Regions from separate parts of the Alteromonas sp. W12 genome, predicted to be linked through region 4. Evidence: predicted binding sites of a transcription regulator. Region 4 holds the regulator's gene; each other region holds the start of a gene.
What was found. Region 4 encodes sigma-54, which starts transcription at its own class of promoters, with help from an activator protein. Its sites were predicted from a motif close to GTTGGCACGNNNNTNGNNT; they were not measured.
Positions count from the first base shown of each region.

Region 1: a site for sigma-54 is predicted at 2,376-2,394, ahead of AWH61_RS07725 (EF-hand domain-containing protein). Genes of this name have one in related genera too.
Region 2: a site for sigma-54 is predicted at 3,367-3,385, ahead of glnA (glutamate--ammonia ligase). Genes of this name have one in related genera too.
Region 3: a site for sigma-54 is predicted at 2,841-2,859, ahead of AWH61_RS12860 (Tll0287-like domain-containing protein). Genes of this name have one in related genera too.

Region 1 covers NZ_LQXH01000007.1:1,135-5,982, forward strand. Annotated here, with positions in the region: gene AWH61_RS07720 (AMP-binding protein) at 1-1,293, opposite strand, end outside; gene AWH61_RS07725 (EF-hand domain-containing protein) at 1,662-2,240, opposite strand; gene AWH61_RS07730 (DNA polymerase II) at 2,543-4,848, opposite strand, start outside.
Region 2 covers NZ_LQXH01000007.1:235,227-240,074, forward strand. Annotated here, with positions in the region: gene glnL (nitrogen regulation protein NR(II)) at 1-894, opposite strand, end outside; gene AWH61_RS08610 (hypothetical protein) at 1,025-1,651, opposite strand; gene glnA (glutamate--ammonia ligase) at 1,891-3,300, opposite strand; gene typA (translational GTPase TypA) at 3,758-4,848, shown strand, end outside.
Region 3 covers NZ_LQXH01000008.1:335,809-340,656, reverse strand. Annotated here, with positions in the region: gene cydB (cytochrome d ubiquinol oxidase subunit II) at 1-268, opposite strand, end outside; gene AWH61_RS12865 (cytochrome ubiquinol oxidase subunit I) at 265-1,845, opposite strand; gene AWH61_RS12860 (Tll0287-like domain-containing protein) at 2,172-2,777, opposite strand; gene AWH61_RS12855 (sigma-54 interaction domain-containing protein) at 2,933-4,213, shown strand; gene AWH61_RS12850 (hypothetical protein) at 4,324-4,692, shown strand; gene AWH61_RS12845 (TonB-dependent receptor plug domain-containing protein) at 4,764-4,848, shown strand, end outside.
Region 4 covers NZ_LQXH01000001.1:254,867-259,714, forward strand. Annotated here, with positions in the region: gene AWH61_RS01055 (HPr family phosphocarrier protein) at 1-26, opposite strand, end outside; gene rapZ (RNase adapter RapZ) at 26-871, opposite strand; gene ptsN (PTS IIA-like nitrogen regulatory protein PtsN) at 956-1,399, opposite strand; gene hpf (ribosome hibernation promoting factor) at 1,413-1,700, opposite strand; gene AWH61_RS01075 (RNA polymerase factor sigma-54) at 1,731-3,212, opposite strand; gene lptB (LPS export ABC transporter ATP-binding protein) at 3,286-4,011, opposite strand; gene lptA (lipopolysaccharide transport periplasmic protein LptA) at 4,014-4,568, opposite strand; gene lptC (LPS export ABC transporter periplasmic protein LptC) at 4,537-4,848, opposite strand, start outside.

The DNA.
Region 1 (4,848 bases), on a different contig from region 4:
ACCCCAATAACCTTTCATTACACAGTAGCCTCTCGCGCAGATTTCGCCCGGTTCTCCAATAGGCACCGTATTGCCTTGGGGATCTATGATCTTCACTTCTGTATGGGGCATAGCGCGTCCTACGGTTTTGACCTGCTTTTCAAATGGCGAGTCAATGTCAGTAATATGATTGATAGGGCTACACTCTGTCTGACCATAACCTATGACGACTTCTGTCATATGAAATTCACTATGGACCTTTCGCATGAGCTCTTCTGGACAGGTACTACCTGCCATGACACCTGTCCTTAGTGTTGATAGATCAAAGCTCTTGAAGTTGGATAGTTCGAGCTCAGCAATAAACATGGTAGGTACGCCATGTAAGCCCGTACACTTTTCTTCTTCTACCGTGCGAAGCGTTGTTTCAGGGGCGAATGATTCCCCAGGAAATACCGCACACGCTCCAGATGCTAAGCATACTAAGTTGCCCAATACCATTCCAAAGCAGTGATAAAGCGGTACGGGAATACAAAGTTTGTCTTTGTGTGTGAACCTCATTGCTTGTGATACTAATAACCCATTATTTAGAATGTTTCGGTGTGTTAACGTTGCGCCTTTCGGATTTCCCGTGGTGCCAGAGGTAAACTGAATATTGATGTTATCATCCGCGCTAAGGTTCGATTCAACGGCCTCCAACTGAGACTTGAGCGCTTCCGTTGGTTCTATTTGCAATGCAGAAAAAGCCTGTAATCCTTCTACAGGCTTATCGCCAATAGTGTATACATATTTAAGTGAAGGCAACTTAGAAAGCGTTAGAGGACGCTTTGGTGTGTTCTTATCTTGGCTGTCGATTTCTGGCGCAAGCTCTTTCAACATGGCGACGTAATTTGACTGCTTGAATGACTGCGCCATGACTAAGTATTTTACGGCAACGTTATTAATGGCAAACGCTAATTCATTAGGACGATAAGCAGGGTTCAGGCATACCATGATCGCCCCGATTCGCGCAGTGGCCATCTGTACGATCGACCATTCGATATTGTTCGGAGACCATATACCCACACGGTCGCCAGGTTCTACACCGTTTGCAAGTAAGCCGCAAGCAACACGTTCTACTTCATACCAATACTGCTGATAGGTCCAGCTAACGTCCTGATGTTTTACAATAATCGCTGGGTTATCGCCATAATTGTCGACAACATTTTTGAAATACTGACCGATAGTGAGCGACGTCAGCTCAGCGTCATCAGAGCCAGTAAACTCACTTTTCTGAAGAGGGAGTAGTGAGTTCGGTGTAAATTTTGATTCCATCATATCTTGCCTCCATGCGCGTACGCATCTGATTTATATATAAATAATAGAGTTGGCTGTTTCGGCTTTTTGTTCCAAATAACCAATGGCAACAATTGCAGTAAATGCTGAATACGCAACGAATAAAACAAATAATTCAATCTTTATTAACAATATTGTTGCAAACGGGTTTTGTCGACAAGATGTTAGTCGTATATGGGGTTATTCAACGATGAATTTGTGTGACTCGTCGTACACGCTGAAAGGAGAGTAATAACCAAAAGTGACAATGTATTTGATGTCTAAAGAAAATTTTCTCGACTTTAATGAAACAAAAAAGCCTCCGACGAAGGAGGCTTCCTAAAAATTTTTACTTTACGAGAGGTGAGCGTCTATTCAGACTCAATACCTTCGAAGTAGGCACGATATTCCATACGGGTAACGTAAGAATCGCCATTTTCGTCCATCATCTCAAAGTCACCTTCGACATGTGCAACCTTTAACTCCTCGGCTGTAAGCTTACCGTCGCTGTCTACATCGATTTCAGTAAACTTATTGTCGGCTGTGGCTGACATCTCGGTGCGAAGCTCCTTATTCTTCTCTGATATCATTTCACCGTCAGCTTTAGAGAATAATTCAGGATTGCCCTTTTCCGAGAGTAGAGCGTCATTGGTGCCTTCAGTTTTCACCTGAGTAATGATGTCGTCGCTAAACATTGATGGTTTTTCATCAACAAATTTGTTGAATTCAACACGGCTAATCATGCTGTCACCATCGGTATCCATTTTTGCAAGAAGCTTACTGTCAATAACGCCTGAAGACTCAGAACCGACGATATAGCCGTTTCCATCCTTATCCATTGCGTTAAATCCCATCGAGATCTTCTCTTCGTGGTGGCCTGCTACTGCTGAAGCAGATAGTGTTGCAGCAATAACAGCACTGGTAATCATACTTAGTTTTGTGATCTTCATAATCAAATTCCTTCTGGCTTTTACAGTGAACTCGGGCGTTCAATTGCCCTAACCACTAGGTCCACAGACCTCAACATAGGTGCAGATTGGAAGTAAGTTTCAATCTGACACCGCTAATGACTTACGTAATTCATTATTCATTGAATGTGCCAAATGCATAACTAACTGATTTAGTGAGGTAATAAAAATTTAAGGCGAGGTTTTCAATGTTATTGCTATGTTAAATTGTCGCAGTGTTTGCAAGATCTTCATACGTCAAACTTAAGCTGTTCTCAGATATAGATAGAACCCCATTAATGAGATTAAAACAGCGAGAGTTGATCGTTCGCTATTGTCTCAAAATTCAGGCCAATAAGAGGCAAGATACTATCGGCAATGGGTTGGATTTGCTTTTCAATATAGTGGTCATATTGAAGGGGGGCCGTGGCGGTTTCTGCGGTTTGAGGGCCCTGTACTGTAATAACATAAGCAATGGTAGTATTAAACTGATAGCGAAGTGGCAACCCCTGTTCTTTATAGTACTCGTCCGCTAATCGCGCTGCCTTTACGTGGGGAGGTAGCGACTTGGTATACGACGACAAAGGCTTTCGCAGCCGCTTTTTATAGACCAAAGCGTGATCCATTTCACCGGACTTTATCGCTGCTATCGTGCTATTTATGTAGTCTTCAACAGGCTGTCCAGTAAACACTTTTTTGTACAGCTCGTACTGGAAGGTTTTAGCTAGTACCGTCCAATCAGAGCGGACATTTTCTAAGCCTTTAAAGACAAGTTCACTGCCCTTCATTCCTGCGTAACGTTTTTTGCTGCCTTCGGAAGAGCCTCGGATCGTCGGCATAAAAAACGTAGAAAAGTGAGATTCAAACTCAATTTCTAAGTGGCAATCAATGTCGAACTCACTTTTTAGTAACTCTGTCCACTTTCGATTAATAATGCTAGCGAGCTCAAGTCCAGTCTCTGAGGGCGTACCCAGTGCATCATTACCTTCTACATGAACAAATGTTGAGTCGGTATCGCCGTAAATAACCGTATAGCCTAGTTCTTCAATCCAACCCGCAGTGGTTTGCATAATCTCGTGACCCCTTAATGTGATTGAGCTAGCCAGGCGAGGATCGTAGAAAGGGCAACCTCCACTACCAAGCACACCATAGAAGGAGTTCATTAATATTTTGATGGCCTGAGAGCGCGGTGCGTCATTCTGTTTTTTGGCTTCGTCGCGCTGAAGCCATAGGTTTTCAATGATGGAAGGTAGAAAATGAGATTCGCGGCTAAATACTGCGCCTTTAAAACCTTCTATCGCCGTGTGGGGGGACTTAAGCCCTTCTGCAAGTCCCAACGGATCGATTTTAAATGTACGAATGATGGAAGGATACAGGCTCTTAAAATCGAGGACTAAAACGTCTTTATATAAACCTGGCTGGGAACGCATGACATAACCACCCGGACTAGCCAAGCCTCCATTTTCAGGTCTTACCCCCGCGACATAAGACTTGCGGTGAAGCTTAGGCAAGTACACATTTAAAAACGCGGCCACTGACCCTCCGGGGCGACTCATATCTAGGCCGGTAAGAATACTGCGCAGCGCCAGAAAATCGATAAATTGGGTTTTATCCTGAATGCGATTGACCAGTTCCGTGTCTTTAAAGTTATAGTTAGCGAGTGCAACAGGGTCGCTATGATAAAGACGCTTTATCGCTTCAAGCTTGTCTGCAGCCTGAATAAGCTTATTTTCGCCAAGCAGTTCTTCAGATACGTGATCGAGCGAGAACGACTCGAATTGATAAGTCATTGTTTTTAGTGCTTCGATACCATCAATAACGCATCGTCCTGGCACATCAACGAGGGTTTGATCTTCCCACTGTCTTACAGAAGCCTCTCTGCCATGGCGGCCGATAGCATACTTTAGCGAGTTAGCCCTAGCGCGGCGTTCAAGTACCGCCATATCGAACTGTTTAACGTTCCAGCCTAAAATGATATCTGGGTCGTAGGATGTAAGATAAGAAAAAAATGCTTCAAGCAGTACTTTTTCTGATTCAACGGTAATGAGCTCGTACGCGCTGTCTTCTTGTCCTTGCAATGTTTGCCCAACAAAACGTGGCGGGCATAAAAGCAGCACAACGTTGAGTCCTTCACCGGCTAACGCAATGCTAAAGAGTTCTTCATGCTCATTGCATTCGATGTCTATGCTAAGTGATGTAAATGTGGTTCTGAATTGACAGGGTCTGATTTGCGCATTTTCTATAACGATATGAGACGTATCGTCGAAATCTTGCGGAGCCAGAAATTCCACCGCACCATACACAAAGCGCTCCATTAAGTAGCGATCGGCAACGCGAATATCGGCTTCGTACAATATAATACTGCTTTCCTGCGCATGCTGGCGAAGCTGATGCATGTGTGATTCGGTTGCGGTTTTTACCGTCGCAACAGGAACTTGTTCCAGCGTATGAAACCCGTCATCTGAAACACTGATCTTTGCTGAAATACGCTCGGCGATATTGCGTAAATCATTGGCGTGATCAACAGATACAAAGCAAGTGGGGTATTGGGGTGAAGAAATTAACCTAGCGGTGCTACTGGGCGTTTTTACCCATAGCTCAACATACACCT
Region 2 (4,848 bases), on a different contig from region 4:
CGGAATACCCGGGCCGTTATCAATAATTTTTATTTTTGCTACCAGCGCGTGACGCTTCGTTTGAATTGTCATTTGGCGCTCTATTCGCGTAATTAACCTAATTTGTGGGTTGGGGGTTTGGCTCTCGGTTAATGCCTGAACGCTGTTGCGCACAATGTTGAGCACCGCTTGCTGAATCATGTCAGGGTCTAACATAAGCGGTGGAATGCTGGGGTCATAGTCGCGAACTATGGTAATGGGATTGTCTGAGTCAAAGCGCATTAAGCTGCGTATTTTTTCAAGCGCTTGATGCACGTTGCTTTCTTCAAATCGAGGTAGTGAATTTGGTCCAAGCAATCGATCAACTAAGTTTCGCAGACGGTCAGACTGCTCAATGATCATGCTTGTAAATTCTTTATGCTCGTCAATCAGCTCTTTTTCTAATAGCTGTGCTGCACCGCGAATACCACCAAGAGGATTTTTGATTTCGTGTGCAAGGCCGCGAACCAATTCCCGTGCTGCGTAATGCTGCGCGTTTTGTAAAGTTTCTCGAGAAATTCGCTTTTGCTGGTCAATCTTTTTAACTTCAAATAGCAGTCGTGGGCCGTCTTCGAAGTGCAAGTTGGTAACGGTTAGGTCGGCAGATACATAGCGGTTATCTCGAAAAGCCAACTTAATTTCGTTTTCGGTGAAATCTTCACCTTTTCTGATGGCAGCTTTAAGTCGGGTGGTTTCTATTGTGCCCGGCAAGAAAAAATCTTGAAGTGGATGCCCAATAAGTTGTTTTAATCCAGTCTCAAACAAAGCTTCACCAGCGTGGTTGGCATAAACAATCGTAAGTTTGTTGTCTACCATTACCAGTGCGGTATTTAGGCTATTGATTAGCTGTTGTGTTTCTAACTCGGTGGAATGCATCCGAGCTCGTCTCCTTTGCACCATAATTGTGCATTGTAGCTTGCAATGATGCGTTGCGCGAATAAAGAGCTCAAGAAGAAATGTTCACTGAACCTCTATGGTGCGCATACATAACAGTGGTTGCACGCTATTAGTTATTAATTAACGCCGATGCCTGATGCAGGTAAAGGGTTTGTAATGGAGACGATGCAAGAGTCTTGCCCGTATTGTTCGTGAGTTCAACTTTATAAGTATGTGCCCCACGATGGATACCAGTAAGCTTAAAGACGCCTGAACTATTGCTAGCTAATGGGGCGTCGTCAAAGATTAATCGGTAGATTGGCGCTTTGGGTGCACCAGGTTGTGCGGCAGAAATAGTGAATTCACCCAAGTTATTGCGAATTGTCGCTTCTGGTGCAGGTGACTTAATGACTACGCGATAGTTGGGCTTGGGGGCAGCCGGCTTCGCAGGGGGAGGTGGGGTAACCTTTGCCGCGGTTACTACGTTTTGCGTTTTTACATCGAAAGCTAGGGGTTCTGCGTTTTGCTGCGGCTTGTCGGTGTAAGTCACAGAGCCGTCTTTACCTACCACCTTGTATATGGTCATTGGAGAGGTAGCTGCGGCTGATGTTGCATTGCTGCTTTGTCCGGTTTCGCTTTCTTGTGCTTCTTGCTGGGTACTTTCTTGGCTCAGCATTTCCGCTTGCACAGGCAGTAAGCCATTGCCGCTACTTAGTAATAGCGAAATTAAGCAAATGTGTCGCGTCATGTAGTGCACGTGTCGTTACCTAATCAATGTGGTTTTGGCTAGCTGGCTAATTCATATAGCTTGCTATGTTTGGCTTATGGATAACCTTTCTAGTTGTATGCAGATGCAAGCGGGCAAAGCCCTGTGCGCAGTTGATACAGCATGAAAGAGTATTTATTAGCATAGCTATAAAAACATAGTAGATAAATCGTACGCATAAAAAAAGCCCGCAGAGCGGGCTTTAGTATAAATTGCTATACAGTGCGAAATTACACGCTGTAGTACATGTCGAACTCAACAGGGTGAGTAGTCATGTTAAGTTTCGTTACTTCTTCAGACTTAAGATCGATGTATGCATCAATCATGTCGTCAGTCATAACGCCACCAGCTTTAAGGAAGTCACGGTCGTTATCAAGAGCTTCAAGTGCCATTTCTAGCGAGCTTGCAACTGTTGGAATTTCAGCAGCTTCTTCTGGCGGTAGGTCGTACAAGTCTTTATCCATTGAATCGCCAGGGTGGATCTTGTTCTTAATACCGTCGATACCCGCCATAAGCATAGCAGTGAACGCTAGGTATGGGTTAGCTGTTGGGTCAGGGAAACGTACTTCAATACGACGTGCTTTATCGCTAGTTACGTGAGGAATACGAATAGATGCAGAACGGTTACGTGCAGAGTATGCAAGCATTACCGGTGCTTCGAATCCAGGAACTAGACGCTTGTATGAGTTAGTAGAAGCGTTAGCAAACGCGTTGATTGCGCGCGCGTGCTTGATGATACCACCAATGTAGTAAAGTGCTTCCTCAGAAAGACCAGCGTACTTGTCACCTGCAAAGATGTTTACGCCATCTTTAGAGATAGATTGGTGACAGTGCATACCAGAACCATTATCGCCAACAAGCGGCTTAGGCATAAAGGTAGCTGTTTGACCGTATGCGTGTGCAACGTTGTGAACAACATACTTGTAAACTTGAATTTCGTCAGCTTTCTTAACTAGCGTATTGAATTGGCAAGCAATTTCGTTTTGGCCAGCAGTTGCTACTTCATGGTGGTGCGCTTCGATAACAAGGCCCATCTCTTCCATAACTAGACACATTGCAGCACGGATATCGTGAGCAGAGTCCACTGGTGGTACTGGGAAGTAACCGCCTTTAACGCCAGGGCGGTGTGCCATGTTGCCGCCTTCAAACTCTTCGCCAGAGTTCCACTTTGCTTCAGAAGAGTCAATCTTGTAGAAAGAACCCGCCATGTCAGTGTGGAAGCGTACGTCATCAAAAAGGAAAAACTCTGGCTCTGGGCCGAAGAAACATGTGTCACCGATGCCAGTTGATTTTAGGAATTCTTCTGCACGACGAGCAACTGAACGAGGGTCACGCTCATAACCTTCCATTGTTGAAGGTTCAACGATGTCACAACGGATGTTTACTTGTGTCTCTTCAGCGAAAGGGTCAACTACGCAGCTTGTTGCGTCTGGAAGAAGAACCATGTCTGATTCGTTGATGCCTTTCCAGCCAGCGATAGAAGAACCATCGAACATTTTACCTTCTTCGAAAAACTCTTCATCAACAACGCTCGCAGGAATAGATACGTGTTGTTCTTTACCCTTTGTATCGGTAAAACGTAAATCTACAAACTTCGCTTCACTTTCTTTAATCAGCTCTAATGCCTTTTCTACTGACATCGTGTCCTCCAGGTTTAATGTAAAAATGCGGAATGATCAGCTTCACTCCAACAGTGGCAAAAGTGAAAGCGATTATCATGCCATCTATATGTATACCGATTTCTGTGGCATAGACGGGCATCTATCACTTCCGTTTGAATTAAATTGCATTATATTGGTGCAATGTTGCACCAATATGGCGTTTTGTGCTCATTTGTACGTCAATCAGCCTAGATTACTTTGTAGCGTATAGCCACCAAATATGATCAATTAGGTGCAACGGGGCTGGTTATTTGTTGAACAAGTGTTTGAAAACCAATAAAACTCGTTTCCATCAAAAAAAAGATGCGCAAACGTCGTGGTTTTTCTGTACAATCCGCGCAAATTTTTCTATCTGCATTTTTTTGCAACAAATCTAACGCATACTCCTTTCCACTGAATTGAAGTAGACGTTGATTTACACAGGCTCTATATAAGCATGAATACCACTGATATTAATAAATTGCGTAACATCGCAATCATCGCCCACGTTGACCACGGTAAGACCACCCTGGTAGACAAACTGTTACAGCAGTCTGGCACCCTTGAATCTCGAGGCGAGCAAGAAGAGCGCGTAATGGACTCGAACGACATCGAGAAAGAACGTGGCATTACCATCCTAGCTAAGAACACAGCGATTAACTGGAACGACTACCGTATCAACATCGTAGACACTCCAGGACACGCTGACTTCGGTGGTGAAGTAGAGCGTGTAATGTCGATGGCTGACTCTGTACTTCTACTTGTAGATGCGCAAGAAGGCCCGATGCCACAAACCCGTTTCGTTACGCAAAAGGCATTTGCTCAAGGTCTTAAGCCAATTGTTGTTATCAACAAAATCGACAAGCCTGGTGCGCGTCCTGACTGGGTTATGGATCAAGTTTTCGACCTATTCGACAACCTAGGTGCAACTGACGAACAGCTAGATTTCCAAGTTGTTTATGCGTCTGCACTTAACGGTTGGGCATCACTAGATGCAGATACTAAAGAAGACGATATGACGGCATTGTTCCAAACTATCGTTGACCAGGTTTCTCCTCCTGATGCAGATATCGACGGCGCATTCCAAATGCAGATCTCTCAGCTTGACTACAACTCATACGTGGGTGTTATCGGCGTAGGTCGTGTTAAGCGTGGTTCTGTTAAGCCAAACCAACAAGTAACGGTTGTTACTGCTGATGGCAAAAAGCGCAACGGCAAAGTAGGCCTAGTTTACGGCTACCTTGGCCTTGCTCGTCACGAAGTTGAATCTGCTCACGCGGGCGACATCATTGCAATCACAGGTCTTGGCGAACTTAAGATCTCTGACACCATTTGTGACATCAACACTGTAGAAGCACTTCCTCCACTTACGGTTGACGAGCCTACAGTAACCATGACGTTCCAGGTAAACACCTCGCCATTTGCAGGTAAAGAAGGTAAGTATGTAACGTCACGTAACATTCTAGAGCGCCTTAAAGATGAACTAGTACACAACGTTGCACTGCGCGTTGAAGAAATGCCTGATCCGGACAAGTTCCGCGTATCTGG
Region 3 (4,848 bases), on a different contig from region 4:
ATGCTAGGTAAAACCCAGAAAACGCAGTGGCGTAAATCATCGGCCACGCGGCGAAAATAGCGCCACCTGCGGTGATAAACCAAACTTGGTTGCCATCCCAATGCGGTCCTACCGTGTTTATCATTACGCGACGTTCTTTGTCATTTTTACCAATAAGCGTGAGCAGAGCTCCAACGCCCAAATCGAAGCCATCAGTAACCGCGAAGCCAATTAGCAGAACGCCAACCAAGCACCACCAAATGACTCTCAGTAGTTCATAATCAATCATGCTTTTGCTCCTTGCTCATCAAGGTCAATAAGATCAAATTCAGTGTCAGGCTGCTTATCTGCAGGGGGAATCGGCCCTTTTTTGGCAAACTTCTTCATTAAGTAAAAACCAATAATGAACATGCCGGTGTAGAAAGCACTGTAGGCTACAAGGGTTATTACCACGTCGCTTACGGCGAGATTAGATACCGACGTATGCACCGGAAGCACCTCTGCAATTGACCATGGCTGGCGACCATATTCAGCGACAAACCAGCCAGCCTCACAGGCAATCCAAGGAAGCGGCAAACCATAGAGCGCGCTTTTTAATAACCAGCGTGGCTTAGTAATCTTGTGTTTAGTGCTGTAGTAAAAGGCGCACACAAATAGCGCAAGCATAATAAAGCCAGCCACAACCATAAGGCGGAAACTCCAAAACAATGGGGCAACCGGCGGAATGCTGTAATCTACTGCCTGTTGAAGCGCGGCATCAGAAGGATTTGAAACGTTCTCAGTGAAAGGCTCTAGCAACATAGCGTAGCCCAAACTGTCTTTATTTTGGTCGAAGGCAGTACGTTGCTCAGCTGTCGCGGTGCCGTTTCTTACATCTTCAAGTACTTCATAGGCTTTAATTCCGCTTAGAATACGCTCGCGATTCTCTTCTTTAAGATCCTTAATACCTTTTACTTCTTCGGTTAACGAACGGGTAGCAATAATGCCCATTGCCCAAGGAATTTGAAGGGCGTACTCGGTTTCCTGCTTTTCGTCGTTTGGAATACCAAACACAGTAAACGGCGCAGGTGCAGGATGGGTTTCGTACTCAGCTTCAACTGCTGCCAGCTTCACTTTTTGTACATCACCAAGCTCATAACCACTTTCATCACCTAACACGATCACAGAAAGCGTTGAGGCTAGGCCGAAGCTAGCAGCTATGGCGAACGAACGGCGCGCAAAGGCGATATGCTTATGATTAAGCAGGTAGTAACTTGAAATTGCCAACACAAACATTGCGCCGGTCACGTAACCTGCTGATACAGTGTGAACAAATTTGACCTGTGCTACGGGGTTAAAAATAACCTCAGCAAAGCTGGTCATTTCCATACGCATGGCTTCAAAATTAAATTCAGCGCCTACCGGGTATTGCATCCAGCCGTTAGCAATCAAGATCCACAGTGCAGAGAAGTTTGAACCAATGGCCACCAGCCAAGTCGCCATCAAATGCTTCACCTTTGACATTTTGTCCCAGCCAAAGAAGAACAAACCCACGAAGGTAGATTCCAGGAAAAAGGCCATTAGGCCTTCGATGGCAAGTGGCGCACCGAAGATATCGCCTACATAGTGAGAATAGTAAGACCAATTCATTCCGAACTGGAATTCCATGGTTAAGCCTGTGGCTACACCAATGGCAAAGTTAATTCCAAACAGCTTTCCCCAGAATTGGGTCATCTGCTTATAAATTTCTTTACCCGTCATTACGTATACCGATTCCATAATGGCAAGTAAGAAACTAAGCCCCAAAGTTAAGGGTACAAATATAAAGTGGAACATTGCAGTTAATGCAAATTGCCACCGCGATAGTTCTATTAACGTATCGCTCATGGGTTATCTCCCTTGTATTTCGTGTGCGCGTTAAACGCTTAGCAGAAAAGTGGTTTAAAATTCAGTGATGAACACGTGAATATGCCGCATGGCAAGAGCACGGTTTATGCCATACATCAGTAATTTGGCTGCTTAAGCGCAATTACCGATAAACGGCGGTATTTTCGTACTGTGCAGATAAATTATTCCACGACCGAGCGTGTGGCTTATTGATCCAACGCAACAATTCATGGCGATGCATTCGCCATATTTGTCATTTAGGTGACAAATATGGCACAAGAGAAAGGTCACGTAGGTGAACATTGAGAGGTAGAGAATAGGGCGCGTTAGGGTGTATATGTGATTGTGAATGCACCCCGTAAATCACCCAATTCAAACCCTGTAGCTTGATCATTGGGATAGTGCTTTAGAATGGATTGTTTTACTGAAGGTGCCACATTGGCTCCGTGGCATGCCATGCACACCTGACCTTGTTCAATCGCCATCATGTACCTAAACTCACCGCTTTCGCTATCGTATTGATAAGTTTCAATAGGTCTTTTAGGGGCCAAATTGTCTTGCTTAGCTTTGGTCAGTAATTGTGAAAACCACGCTAACTGCTCACGCTCCCATTGATCTGCCGCATTGTTTGGGTTCCTTACTTTCAGCGCGGTACGCCCAACCTCCCACCCGTTTTGACTAAGCGCCAGAGCAATAGGAGCCGCTGCAATCTGGCATTCGTTAACGCCAGCCTCTAGCCCTCCGGATTGAATTGCTTGCTGTAGTCGTGACTTTAGCGCGCCTCCCAGTGCTTTTGCGTGTAATCGCGCTTCTTTGACTTTTTCCTGTACACTGTTTTCACTTTTTTTCTCATTGGCAGTCACTGTATCTGCCAATGAATGAGCACTACTTGCCAATAAGCTTATCGCCACCAGCATTACGCTATTTTTCATTATAAAACTCTCTTTGGAACTGAATGAGTTGCTACCGAAGTATTGTCGTTTGTCTCAAACAGTGAACAAGCTCTATGCCAATATGATAAATTGCCAAAATTAAATTAGAACAAACTAATATTCAGCCACCCATGAATATATCCATAGTACAAGCGATGATAGATGCGATAGATAAACCCGCAATCTTCATTAACCCAAGCTACGTTATTGAAGCTGTCAACCAGCCCTACAGAGATACCTACCCTGTGGATATAAAGCTTGGCTTTAGTACCTGCTATCAAGTCTCTCACCGCAACAACAAACCTTGCGATAAGTGCGGCGAGCATTGCCCAATGCAAGAGAGTAAAGCCACAGGACGAGCGGCTAGCGTAGTACACGTTCATACCACCAGTGAGGGTCAAAGCTACTGCGACATCCTCATGCGCCCGATCTTCGACGGTAGCGGAGAATTATTAGGTTTCTTGGAAATACTTGATAAGCTTTCGTTTGCCTCAAACCGACCTTCAGCAGGAAAGATGGTCGGCGAATCAGAGGCATTTAAAGCAATGCTAAACAAAATAAATCGCGCCGCTAACTCAGATATTTCAGTACTATTGTTTGGCGAAACCGGCACGGGTAAAGAGCTGGTGTCCCAAGCACTTCACTCGAGTAGTCACCGTGCTGGCAAACCATTTGTTGTCATCGAGTGTACCGGCATGTCTGACACGCTGCTTGAAAGCGAACTATTCGGTTATGAAAAAGGGGCATTTACAGGCGCAACCACAAATAAGAAAGGGCTCGTAGAAGCAGCGGAAGGCGGCACATTGTTTTTTGATGAAGTCGGCGATATCCCACTTTCAACACAAGTAAAGCTTCTGCGGCTGTTCGAGTCTCAAACTTATCGGCCTGTAGGAAGCACAGTGTCTAAAAAGGCTGATTTTCGTTTAGTGTGTGCATCACACAAAAATCTAAAGCATATGGTGGAAACGGGCGAATTCAGACAGGACCTCTACTACCGCATTGCCGGTTTTCCTATCAACCTCCCTTCTTTACGACAAAGAAAATCAGATATAGCACTGATAGCCGCTCACTTTTTGGCAATGTCTAAAGAGAAAAAACGGTTTCATAAAAACGCGCTAGAAAAACTAACCAACTACCCGTTCCCAGGCAATATTCGCGAACTAAAAAACATTGTAGACCAAGCTATTTTACTGGCTGATGAAACCGTTATTTACGATACAGACTTACCCGAGCTCGATAACATAAGCTCTGATGCTATCAATGATGCCTCGTCATCTCACGGTAACGTTGTAACCTTAGACGAATTGGAACGCCAATACTTACGTCAGGTTCACACGTCTTTTGAAGGCGATACCCAGCAACTTGCACAAGCGCTGGGAGTGAGTACCCGTACACTTTACAGAAAGCTGAAAAAAGCGGGGGTTGGAGATACGTAAAAAATAATAGGTAGAAAAATTACCAAAACGCAGGCTATGATAAAAAGGCGCTAACCAGATAAAGAAAAATGACTTTAAGACGCCTACTTACACTAACACTTTGCCTTTGTATGCTTTTGCAAAATGCATTAGCACTTGGCCTTGCTGCCCATACTATGCAGCAAGCACGTGCGTTTGTAGGTGAAGATATTGAACTTATTTGTACTGGCAAGACCATGCGCTACATTTCAATTAGCGCCACTGAGTTTGAAGGTGAGTTCGTTTTTGTTAGCCCCGAACTGCTCAAAGCACCCGCCGAGCACGTTGACTGTACCAATGGCACGTTAGCCGACTTACCTCAGGTTGACGAGCCACTACATGCCACATTACCTTTACTATCGCTGGTTCGCTATCGCGCTTTAGTCGCGCGTTTAGCGGCTAAGCCCTTTACAGATTTTGCTTACGCGGCGCCGCTAAGTCGTGCCCCACCACACGCATAACAACCTCCCAAACACACTGAACATGCATGCTTTCACCATGCACAACACTCGTTTTTTAAAATGGAATTGTTATGAAGCAATCTATCATTGCGCTTGCCGTATTCACTGCGTGCGCGCCCGTACACATTTACGCAAACACCATCGACTTAGCCGATA
Region 4 (4,848 bases):
ATAGTTAGCGTTTTTTGAATAGTCATTACTGATTCAGCTCTCTATGGCGAATTTGTACATCAGGGTGTATTTCACTGAAGGTTTTCGACAGGGTCTGTGCGATATAAACCGAACGGTGTTGCCCGCCAGTACAGCCAATGGCTACGGTTACGTAACTTCTGTTATTGCGCTCTAAATGAGGCAGCCATGTCGTTATTAAATTCTGAATTTGCCAAATGAACTTGGTCACTACAGGCTGCGACCCCAAAAATACTTCTACTGGTGCGTCTAATCCGGTCAGATGTTTAAGGTCGGGCTCCCAGTGGGGGTTAGGTAAAAAGCGGGCATCAAAAACGTAATCCGCATCTTTAGGAATACCGTGCTTAAAGCCAAACGACTCAAATACAAGCACAAGGCGTGAGCTTTTCTTACCCAGGATACGCTCTCGAATTAACTCTGCCAGTTGGTGAATGGTAAGCTTATCTGTGTCTAAATATAAATCTGCGCGTTCAGCAATAGGAGCAAGTAGGGCAGACTCGGCTTTAATGGCTTCTGAAAGCGACTTATTGAGCTTGGCAAGAGGGTGAAGGCGACGTGTTTCGCTAAAACGCTTAACCAGTACATCATCGCTCGCGTCAATGTAAACAATGGTCATCGACCACGAAGAAGGCAGGTAGTCTAAAATTTCTACCAAATCGTCAGGATTTTTAGGTAAGTTTCTCACATCGATACTTACCGCAACCTGATCGTACTCGTCAACAACTGTATGGGTTAAGGTGGGAAGTAAGTTTACCGGGATATTATCAACACAGTAATAACCTAAATCTTCCAATGCGCGAAGTGCGACAGACTTACCAGACCCCGAACGACCACTGATTATTATCAGCTTCACCTACTTTCTCCCTAATACTCTGGTTTTATCACATACGCGTTGTTGAATTAGGCGCCTACTAAACGGTTAATAGGCGCTTAATGTTTAACTTAATGCAGATAGAATATCGTCGCTTGTCGTTGCGCGACGTATTGCTTTAATCGTTTCTTTGTCGCTTAGTTTACCAGCCACGGTGGCCAGCGTTTGAAGGTGTCCTTCGGTCTGTTCCTCAGGAACGAGTAGCGCAAAAAAGATGTCTACGGGTTTCTCGTCAAGGGCGTCGAAGTCAATTGCTGGCGTGCTGGTTACAACAATGGCAATCACTTTCTCGAGGCCCGGCAGGCGTCCATGGGGCAGGGCGATACCATTGCCAATGCCTGTACTACCCATACGCTCTCGAGCCATCAAACTGTTGAGTACCGTTGCCTGATCAATGTTCTCGTTTTGCTTGGCAGCGATATCAGCGATGATCTCAAGAATTCGCTTTTTACTATTACACTGAACCGCACACTCGGTGCGGTCCAGACTTACGATGGCTTGTATATCCATGCTTAATTAACTACTAATGTTTTTTCAGTTTTTCCTTATGCTTGATTACCTGCCGGTCGAGTTTATCAACCATGCTGTCAATCGCCGCATACATGTCGGTATTTTCTGAGGATGCGAATACTTCAGCGCCACTTAAATGAACGGTCGCTTCGGCTTTTTGATTTAATTTTTCAACGTTCAGGATGACATGCACATTAGAAATGTGATCAAAGTGACGTTCAAGTTTGCTGAACTTCGTATCGACATAATTACGCAAAGAGTCGGTGATTTCGACATGATGACCAGTAAGGTTGATTTGCATATTTCGTCTTCCTTATATTATTAAGCCCGATTAAATAAGGCTTTTGCGTTGGTTCGACGGCGGGATCGACAACGATTCCCGGTACTTTGCTATTGTTCGCCGGGCAACTTTAATGCCTTGTTCGGCCAACAATGAAGCAATCTTGCTATCACTTAGCGGCTTGCTAGGCTTTTCAGCGGCCACTAATTTCTTGATCAATGCACGAATCGCTGTAGATGAACATTCACCACCAGACTCTGTTGCAACGTGGCTTGAGAAGAAATACTTCAATTCGAAGATTCCACGTGGCGTATGCATGTACTTTTGCGTTGTCACTCGCGAAATAGTGGATTCGTGCATATCTACCATTTCTGCGACATCATTTAGCACCATTGGTTTCATCATTTCCGGGCCGTGCTCAAAAAAGCCCATTTGCTGCTGCACAATGCAGTTTGCAACCTTCATTAAGGTTTCGTTACGAGATTCAAGGCTCTTTATGAACCACTTAGCCTCTTGCATGTGTGAGCGGATGAATTGTGAATCGCTACTATTCTTGGCACGGCGACTCATTGCAGCGTATTGTTGATTTACGCTTAATTTAGGCAGACTGTCGGGGTTCAGCTCAACCACCCAACGGCCATTTTTCTTGGTTACTGAGACATCAGGAATAACGTACTCAGGCTCTTTAGTAACTAAAGCACTACCTGGGCGAGGATTCAAGGTTTGCAGTAAACGCATTGCCTCGCGTAGCTGATCTTCTTTCAATCGGCTTTTACGCATAAGCGTACGATAATCTTTGCTGCTCAGTAAGTCAGAGTACTCTTCAATCAGTTGCTTTGCTTCAGCAAGCCACGGTGTGTCTTCTGAAAATTGGCGCAATTGCACCATCAAACATTCTTGTGGAGAGCGTGAGCCAGAACCAATAGGGTCGAACATCTGAATGCGCTTTAGCACACATTCTATTTCGTCCATTTCAATCGGCTCTTCCATATCATCATCGTTAACCGCTTCTAAAATATCATCAAGAGTAACGGTTAAATAACCTGACTCGTCAATAGAGTCGATGATTGCTGTAGCGATTGCGCGATCGGTATCCGAGAAATGGGTAAGGCGCATTTGCCAAAGAAGGTGCTCTTGAATATCTTCAGTAGTCTCACCTTGGAAGATTTGCTCGTCGTCATTGGATGGACCCGGAGCTGGCGAAGATGAAGCAGAGTAGTATTCGTCCCATGTGCTGTCGATTGGCAGCTCATCGGGAAGATCGTTTTTCTCAAGTGCATCGCCGGCTTCTAACGTGTCACTAGATGCAGAAGCAGTGGCCTCAGAGCCGCTGTCATCGTTGTCGATATTGTTCTTTTCTAGTTGCGGCTCGTCGTTACCTTCTTCAACTTCTAATAGCGGATTAGAATCGAGCGCTTCTTGGATCTCTTGTTGAAGATCAAGTGTAGAAAGCTGCAGCAGTTTAATGGCCTGCTGAAGCTGTGGTGTCATGGTAAGTTGTTGGCTAAATTTTAGCTGTAAAGATGGTTTCATCTACGTCTTATTTAAATGCTCTAAATTGAATATACCAGAGCGAAACTGAAAAATGACAATTCGGTTACATTAACTATAGCCTGAATTGTTCGCCTAGGTATACATCCCTTACTTTTTGATTACTTAAAACCTGTTCCGCCGTTCCTTGCGCAATAAGCTCGCCATGACTCACAATGTACGCCTTTTCACAAACATCCAATGTCTCTCGTACGTTATGGTCCGTGATAAGGATTCCAATACCCCTATCGCGAAGATGTTGTATTATCTTCTTTATATCATTAACTGATATTGGATCAACACCAGCAAATGGTTCGTCTAACAAAATAAATTGCGGTTTTGCTGCCAGAGCGCGGGCAATCTCAACGCGACGGCGTTCGCCCCCTGACAAACTCATCCCCGTACTATTACGTATATGGTTAATATTAAATTCATCAAGTAGCGCATCAGCTTCTTCTTCTTGCTGTTGTGAATTTAAATCTTTACGGGTTTGCAAAATGGCCATGATATTTTCATGCACTGTGAGCTTTCTGAAAATAGATGCTTCCTGCGGTAGGTAGCCAATTCCGCGGCGTGCGCGCTCGTGCATGGGCTGATGAGTTAGCTCATTGTCGTCGATTTCAATCTTGCCTTTATCCAGATTCACTAAACCAACAATCATGTAAAATGTGGTGGTCTTACCAGCGCCATTTGGGCCAAGAAGACCAACAATTTGACCCGTTGAGACAGACAGGCTTACATCTCGTACAACCTGTCTTGACTTGTAAGCCTTAGCAAGATTTTTAGCGCTCAAAGTTGCCATTGCTATTCATTGCCCTCGTTGTCTTTTTTGTCTTTCTTAGACGAAGTTTTGCGAATGGTCTCAGGTGTGAATACTGTGGTCACTCGACCCTCACCATCCTTACCTGCGCCGCCAGTCGCTAGCAATTGCTCGGTAATCATATCGAACGTGATGTTGTCACCCTGTACTTTACTGGTGTCTTGTTTCAACTCTGCGTTTCCGGCAAGAGAAATCGTTCGGTTCACCACTTCATAGCGTATTTCATTAGCTTTTGCCGAAACTGGCGTGCCGTCTTCCAATTGCTGGGAATAGCTTGCAGGCTTTCCTCTAGCAATAAATATTTCACGACCACCACCGTCAGTGGCAATTACTTCCACTTCGTCAGCTTCAATAACCAAAGAGCCTTGAGTTATGAGTACGTCGTCTTTGTACAACGCGGTTTTATTTTTACCGTCGATAAACTGGGTGTTCGAGCCTATTTTTATGGGCTGCGAAAAATCATCTTCACTGGCGTGTACCGCACCGCTAGCGATGGCAAGCAATAAACTAGTTGCTAGGGGAATAAGTGGTTTGTACATGATCTAAAAGCTCGTATTCTTGTGTGCGTAAATTCGCGTTAAACCCATTACTTAAAATGACATATTGGGTGCCCAGTATTTCAACGGGTTGGTCAGATGTCATTTGCTTGGTTTCTAAATTAATTTGAATGTACTCGGTCGATATACTTCTGACAAAGTCATCGCCAGTTTGGTTCTCAATATTAACTTGGTTTTCCAGCTGGATTAGCTCGTTATTGTATAGTGTACCTTCATCAGCGGTTACCACCCATGGTGATGACGCGTTTTCTGTATAAAGGGT